DNA from 2 places in the Rahnella sp. RFA10(1/100) genome. Region 1 is predicted to be linked to the other one. Evidence: predicted binding sites of a transcription regulator. Region 1 holds the regulator's gene; the other holds the start of a gene.
The links. Region 1 encodes ArgR, which controls arginine synthesis, uptake and breakdown. Its sites were predicted from a motif close to ANTGAATAAAAATACANT; they were not measured.

Region 1 (3,424 bases):
ACGACGAGGGTATCGTTAGCAAGAGAGTCAGGCAGTGGCAGTGTCAACTCTCTTTCCAGCCTCAACAGCGCTCATTATCACTGGTTTGTGGCTGTTGAAACCCGGTAACGCTAATTCAATAAATACTCAAACAGTGGTTTTATCTCAGTGAGAAACTCAGAAATCTTATTGATAGATTTCTGCTGTCGCGTGATAAGCGCCGTTGTTATAAGCCTCGATCACACGGAAAGATTTCGCGCCTTTGCTTTCAGCTTTATCAGACAACTGCTGGCGGATATCCATTGGCACGCCGTTGACGCCACTGACGCTAATCGTGCCCATAGGTCGCAGATTTTCTGCTTGCTGGTTTGTGACAAGCTGCGCGGCAGAGGTAGCAAAAGAAACAGCAGACAACAGGCTAAGTGCGGCAATAGTGGTAATAATTTTCATGATATTTTCCTGAATATACAGACGTTGGTGCTTTTCATCAGAGAGCAACGTCAATTGAGGTTTGGATTTATCAGGGCTGTAATATCGGGTTCAGGAGCACGTAAAGCGTGCGGGAACGTAGATGGTGCAGTGACAAATCCTTCTTAGTGCGCATTGCGCGGGCCTGAGTCATTCAGGCCCCTTCGCTTCTTTTACCTGAACTTATTGGTAAATTTCTGCGGTCGCGTGGTAGTTACCTTCCTCACGAACTTCGATAACCCGGAATGCTTTAGCACCTTTGGTATCGGCTTTATCTGACAGCGCCTGACGGATATCTGATGGGGCGCCGGCTACGCCACTGACGCTGATCATGCCTGTTGGCTGCATTGTTGAAGCTTGTTCTTGCGTAACAGGTTGTGCTGCAAAAACACCAAATGACAATGCAGAGAGAATGCTTAATGTTGCGATAGTAGTTTTAACTTTCATGATTTTGACCTCGTCGATTTTATTATGTTTCTAACAACTGGTGCTTCACACCACGGAAATGAGTATACATCTAGTCACGGCATAAATTAATAGCGGGCTAATAGTAATTTGGGTTGTTATATGTCAACTATTTGTATTTTTAATAACAAAAAAGCATAAAAAAAGAGTAAAAAATGGTCTTTTTAGGTTAATTTTTCGTAAAATCAATAAGTTGAATGAATTTGACTATTTGTGCTTATTTTTGCTGTGAATCACATACTGGAAAACTTTATGTGACGGGATGGCGTGGTTTGTGACGGAATTTAACCGAAATGGGGGTGTGCCGGCGGCTGTTTTGATAAACGCAAAGGCAGTAATCAATGAAGGAAAGTGTATTGAATGAGGTCAGAGGGAGTGATCTTCTGACCTCAGGCACAGAATGAGGGCGTCAAAAGGAGCAAAATGTTGCAGCCCTATAGCTCTTGCTCAAACAAACTAAGAATCGCATCGTGTAATTGTTTGACGCTAAATCCGCGGGCCGGTGTCGTGAAGATCGTATCATCGCCGGCAATGGTTCCGAGGATCCCTTCGGATTTCCCCAGGGAGTCAAGTAAACGCGCGATCAGTTGTGCGGCTCCCGGGCTGGTTCGGATCACCACAACGGCATCGTTATAATCGATATCCAGTACCAGATTTTTCAGAGGGCTGGTCGTTGTCGGCACGCCAATCTCAGCAGGCAGGCAGTACACCATTTCCATCTTCGCATTACGGGTTCTGACGGCACCAAATTTTGTCAGCATCCTTGAGACTTTTGACTGATTGATATTTTCGAAACCATCATCCTGAAGAGCGACAACAATCTCGCCCTGAGAACTGAATTTCTCTTCCTTCAACAGCGCTTTGAAGGCTTTGATCAAATCTTCCTGTTTAGCAGGATTACGCATTTTGCACCCTGGTCTCTGAATCATAGTGGGGCTGATTATGCAGATAATTGAATTTTTATGCAACAGAGGTTAACTGCAAAAATCATTAATTAAGCTTGCGACAAGGAATGTAAGTGACGAATTTCCCACGATGATTTCATGAATATGCCAAAATTTTGCATTACGGCTGAGCTATATTGCACAAGAGTTTACTCTCATGATCTCGATTCAGCTCTCACATTGGACCGAATTTAACCATTTATTAACCTGGCCTATTTTGTGGTGCTACTTTTAATGATGAAGCTTTCCGATAAAAAGTGATTAAAAGCGGAAAAGGTCGACCAGGAGGTGTTTTTTTACTTTCTAAACGACCCACCTCAGATTCTCTGCAGGTAAGCGATTGTTTTTAACGGCGTAAGTGATTAAGGTCACACCCAATTAATTCCACGACACTTATAAGTTAATGATAAAAAAGGAGTATAGGATGAAAGTTGCAGTTCTAGGTGCTGCGGGTGGTATCGGTCAGGCCCTCGCGCTTCTGCTCAAGACCCAGCTACCTTCCGGTTCCGAACTCTCATTATATGATATCGCACCGGTCACTCCGGGTGTCGCCGTCGATCTCAGCCATATCCCTACCGCGGTTAAAATTAAAGGTTTCTGTGGTGAAGATGCTAAACCCGCTCTGGAAGGAGCCGACATCGTCCTGATTTCTGCGGGGGTGGCACGTAAACCGGGTATGGATCGTTCAGATCTGTTTAATGTGAATGCCGGGATTGTGCGCAATCTGATCCAACAAGTTGCCAGTACCTGCCCGAAAGCCTGCATCGGCATCATTACTAACCCGGTAAATACCACAGTCGCGATTGCTGCGGAAGTATTGAAAAATGCTGGTGTCTACGACAAAAACAAACTGTTTGGCGTAACGACCCTGGATACCATCCGCTCCAATACTTTCGTGGCTGAACTGAAGGGTAAGCCACCGGAAGATATCGAAGTGCCGGTTATCGGCGGCCACTCTGGTGTGACGATTCTGCCTTTATTGTCCCAGATCCCTGATATCTCTTTCACTGAAAGCGAGATTGCTTCTCTGACTCAACGTATTCAGAATGCCGGGACTGAAGTGGTGGAAGCTAAAGCCGGTGGCGGATCTGCGACGCTTTCGATGGGGCAGGCGGCTGCACGCTTCGGACTTTCACTGGTACGGGCGATGCAGGGTGAAAATAATGTGGTGGAATGTGCTTATGTGGAAGGTAAAGGCGATCATGCCCGATTTTTCGCACAACCCGTTCTGTTAGGCAAAAATGGTATTGCAGAACTTATCGATGTCGGTCAGCTCAGTGCGTTTGAACAACAATCGTTGGATTCTATGCTGGATATTCTTCGCAAAGATATTGAGCTCGGTGAACAGTTTATTAATAAGTGATCATTGAACAAAGCCGCCGGGTTAACTGGCGGCTTTTGCTTTTCTTAACGCGGTGTTTCATGGGTCGGACGGCAACGGCGTTCGATGATTTGTGAGGTTTTGGGATCAAAATACCGGCTAGGCCAGATCAGCGAGGGATGGACACCCAAAGCACCAGCGATAAGCAATTCTCCTTTTGGCCACGGCCGTGATAATGCATTAGAAA
Region 2 (3,424 bases), on a different contig from region 1:
GAAAGCGCCCGCAAAGGCCATTCCCAGTTTTAACGCGAACAGATTTCCGGAGAAAGAAAGGCCCGTAATACGACGTCCTGTTTTCCATTCTCCATAATCCGCCGCATTGGCCATCATGTTCCATTTAAACGGCTGATACATCTGGTGTAAAAAACCGATAATGAAATAAAGCGGAAAAATTACTGGCAGGAGTTTCGGCGGTACAAAAAACATCACGACGCCCGCCAGAACCAACAGCAAATTGATATTTTTAAACATCGTCAGTGTACTAAAACGCCGGGCAAAATATCCCGCTGCTATTGCCCCAAATATCGTGCCGACCACGCTGGTCGTGATAAACGTACTTTTCATCGCCGTGCCACTGATCAGACTCTGTCCCTTATCCAGCATCAGATACGTCGCGTAATACAACGTTGCGGAACTGCGCATCACCCCGGCCATACTGGAGAAGAAGGTAATGATGGCGACAATACGCCACTGATCATTGGACAGCAGCTTTTTCAAATCACTGAGAACCGACACCTCACGGGTATCCTCCGCCGTGATCCGTTCTTTAGTGAAACAAAAACAAAACACCAGCATACAAATAGCAATTGCGCCCATTACCGCCATCGTCGCCTGATATCCTGCCTGCAGATTTTCTTTACCGAAATAATCCACCAGCCACAGGGTGCCGACAGAAACCAGTAAACCGGCCAGAGAGGAGATGGTAAAACGATAAGATTGTGCAGAGAGCCGGTCTTTATCATCCGTCGTAATTACGCCTCCCAGGGCGCAGTAAGGAATATTGATAAAGGTGTAACACAGCATCAGCAATGAGTAAGTGATGTAGGCGTAAAGCAGTTTGCCTGAATGACCGAAATCAGGCGTTGTGAAGGTCATTACGGCCAGCACTGCATAAGGAATGGCAAACCATATCAGCCACGGGCGAAAATGCCCCCAGCGGGTTTTTACACGGTCAGCGATAATGCCGGTAAGCGGATCACTCACGGCATCCAGAATGCGCGTAACCAGAAACATCACCCCGACAGCGGCGGCGGAGAGCCCGTAGATATCAGTATAAAAGTAGGTAAGAAACATCGTGACCGAGGAATAAACGATCCCGCAAGCGGCGTCACCCATACCAAAACCGAGTTTTTCTATAACAGACAATTTCTTTACGGCTGCCATAATCTGACTCCAAACCATGAGGTAGAATATCTTTCAGAATTGGTATGTTAACTTTTGGCAGCTGTGTTGAATTTAACCATATTTTGCTTATGGTTTATGAAATTTACCAAACGAGAGGCGTCTCACAAAGAGAAGGGGGTTATGCAGAAATAAAAAAAGCTGCTTAATTCAGCAGCCTTTTGTTTCAAATTCAGAAAAAATCAATGACGCTTTCCGTCATCATCTTCGTCGACAAAATCTTCATCTTCGCCGTCTTCACCTTCTTCGTCGTCATCGCCTTCGAAGTAAGTGCCCCAGCCGTCATAGCTGACACCGTTGGCTTCGGCCAGATTCATCAGTTGCTCAACCTGGGTGTCGATCAGCTCCGCTTTCAGCGCGATTTCGCTGATTACATCACAGCACATCACGACTGAACCGTCTTCCACTTCCAGCTCTTCAGCATCAGTAACTTCATAACCCAGTTTGAAAGCTTCAACGGCCGCTTTCTCCAGAACGTCAAATTTCTCTGAAGATAAGTGGTGTTCGATAGTGTAAAGCGCGTCAGGATCACTGCCATCATCCAGCAGTTCTTCGATGATTAAGCGAGTCTCTTCACGTTGTTCTTCCAGCAATTCACGGTTTGCCATATCTCTGTCCTCAATCAATGTGACGTTTGTACGCTATTTTCACACACCGCAGGGCGCGTCTCCACTATAAACGACAAAGTTTTTACTGCGGGGTTGTATTTGCATATTCATACAGTTAAATTGAATTTAAATTCAATCCGAAATGCTTACGCGCTATGGAGCGACATCATGAGTTTGTTGAGTAAACGTCATTTTCTCAGGTTACTGGATTTTACCCCGTCAGAGATTTCGTCACTGCTGAAACTCTCCGCAGAATTAAAGGCCGCTAAGAAGAACGGCACCGAAAAAGCCAGTCTGCAAGGCAAAAACATCGCGCTCATCTTCGAAAAAGACTCAACCCGCACCCGGTGCTCTTTCGAAGTTGCCGCATACGATCAGGGCGCAAAAGTCACCTATCTCGGCCCAAGTGGCAGCCAGATCGGCCATAAAGAATCGATGAAAGATACCGCCCGCGTCCTCGGGCGCATGTACGACGGTATTCAGTATCGCGGTTACGGGCAGGATAAAGTGGAAATTCTGGCCCATTATGCCGGTGTACCGGTATGGAATGGCCTGACCAACGAATTTCACCCGACACAACTGCTGGCTGATCTGCTGACCATGCAGGAACATCTGCCGGGCCAGCCGCTGAAAGGCATGCGTCTGGCCTATCTGGGAGATACCCGTAACAACATGGGCAATTCCCTGCTGGAGGCTGCGGCGTTATGCGGACTGGATTTGCGCCTTGTTGCGCCTTCGGCCTGCTGGCCGGAAGCCGAACTGGTCGCCACCTGTGAACACCTGGCGAAAGAAAACGGCGGCAGCATCACCCTGACCGAAGATATCGCAACCGGCGTGAAAGATGCTGATTTCCTTTACACCGACGTCTGGGTTTCCATGGGGGAGCCGAAAGAAGTGTGGAAAGAACGCATTAATCTGCTGCGTCCTTATCAGGTGAACAGCGCGATGCTGGCGCTGACCGGCAATCCGCAGGTGAAATTCCTGCACTGCCTGCCGGCATTTCATGACGACCAGACCACACTTGGCAAACAAATGGCAGAAGAGTATGGCCTGCACGGGGGGATGGAAGTCACCGATGACGTCTTTGAATCCCGCCACAGCGTAGTGTTTGATCAGGCGGAAAATCGTCTGCACACGATCAAAGCGGTAATGGTTGCCACGCTCGCTAACCACTGATTTTTCCCGGCGTGCAGCAAGGATAACTTTCCTGCACGCCGTAATCTTTACATCATTTTGCACTTTATCCCGCCCGTTCCCGTCAGAAGACCGCATTTTCAACTAACCTTTTTAAAGCGTTTCATCAAAAAAACAAAAATGCAGAAGAAGGAACCGATATGAGCTCAGTGAATCTTGAGTATGTTCTGCGGCTGGAAAGCCTGCTAAGCAGGATTTACCCCCGGGAACACATCGCCGACCTGCTGAAAAAAATCCTGCATCTCGCCGACAAATGGAATTACGGCAAACACCGCACCACCGGCTGGGTGGATGGCACCAACGTTTATCTGATTACTTATGGCGATAATATCCGTCACGGCGAGCAACCACCGCTGGCGACGCTCAATCACTTCGCCAACACCTATCTGCGCGACATCATCAGTGATATCCATATACTGCCGATGTATCCCTAC

Region 2: a site for ArgR is predicted at 1,916-1,933, ahead of argF (ornithine carbamoyltransferase). Genes of this name have one in related genera too.

Annotation. Positions count from the first base shown of each region.
Region 1 covers NZ_SEWR01000006.1:84,692-88,115, forward strand. The annotation lists gene yhcN (peroxide/acid stress response protein YhcN) at 166-429, opposite strand; gene yhcN (peroxide/acid stress response protein YhcN) at 631-894, opposite strand; gene argR (transcriptional regulator ArgR) at 1,347-1,817, opposite strand; gene mdh (malate dehydrogenase) at 2,281-3,219, shown strand; gene ETV65_RS17705 (helix-turn-helix transcriptional regulator) at 3,264-3,424, opposite strand, start outside.
Region 2 covers NZ_SEWR01000007.1:38,394-41,817, forward strand. The annotation lists gene ETV65_RS18980 (glycoside-pentoside-hexuronide (GPH):cation symporter) at 1-1,170, opposite strand, end outside; gene rraB (ribonuclease E inhibitor RraB) at 1,371-1,796, opposite strand; gene argF (ornithine carbamoyltransferase) at 1,965-2,972, shown strand; gene ETV65_RS18995 (sugar phosphorylase) at 3,131-3,424, shown strand, end outside.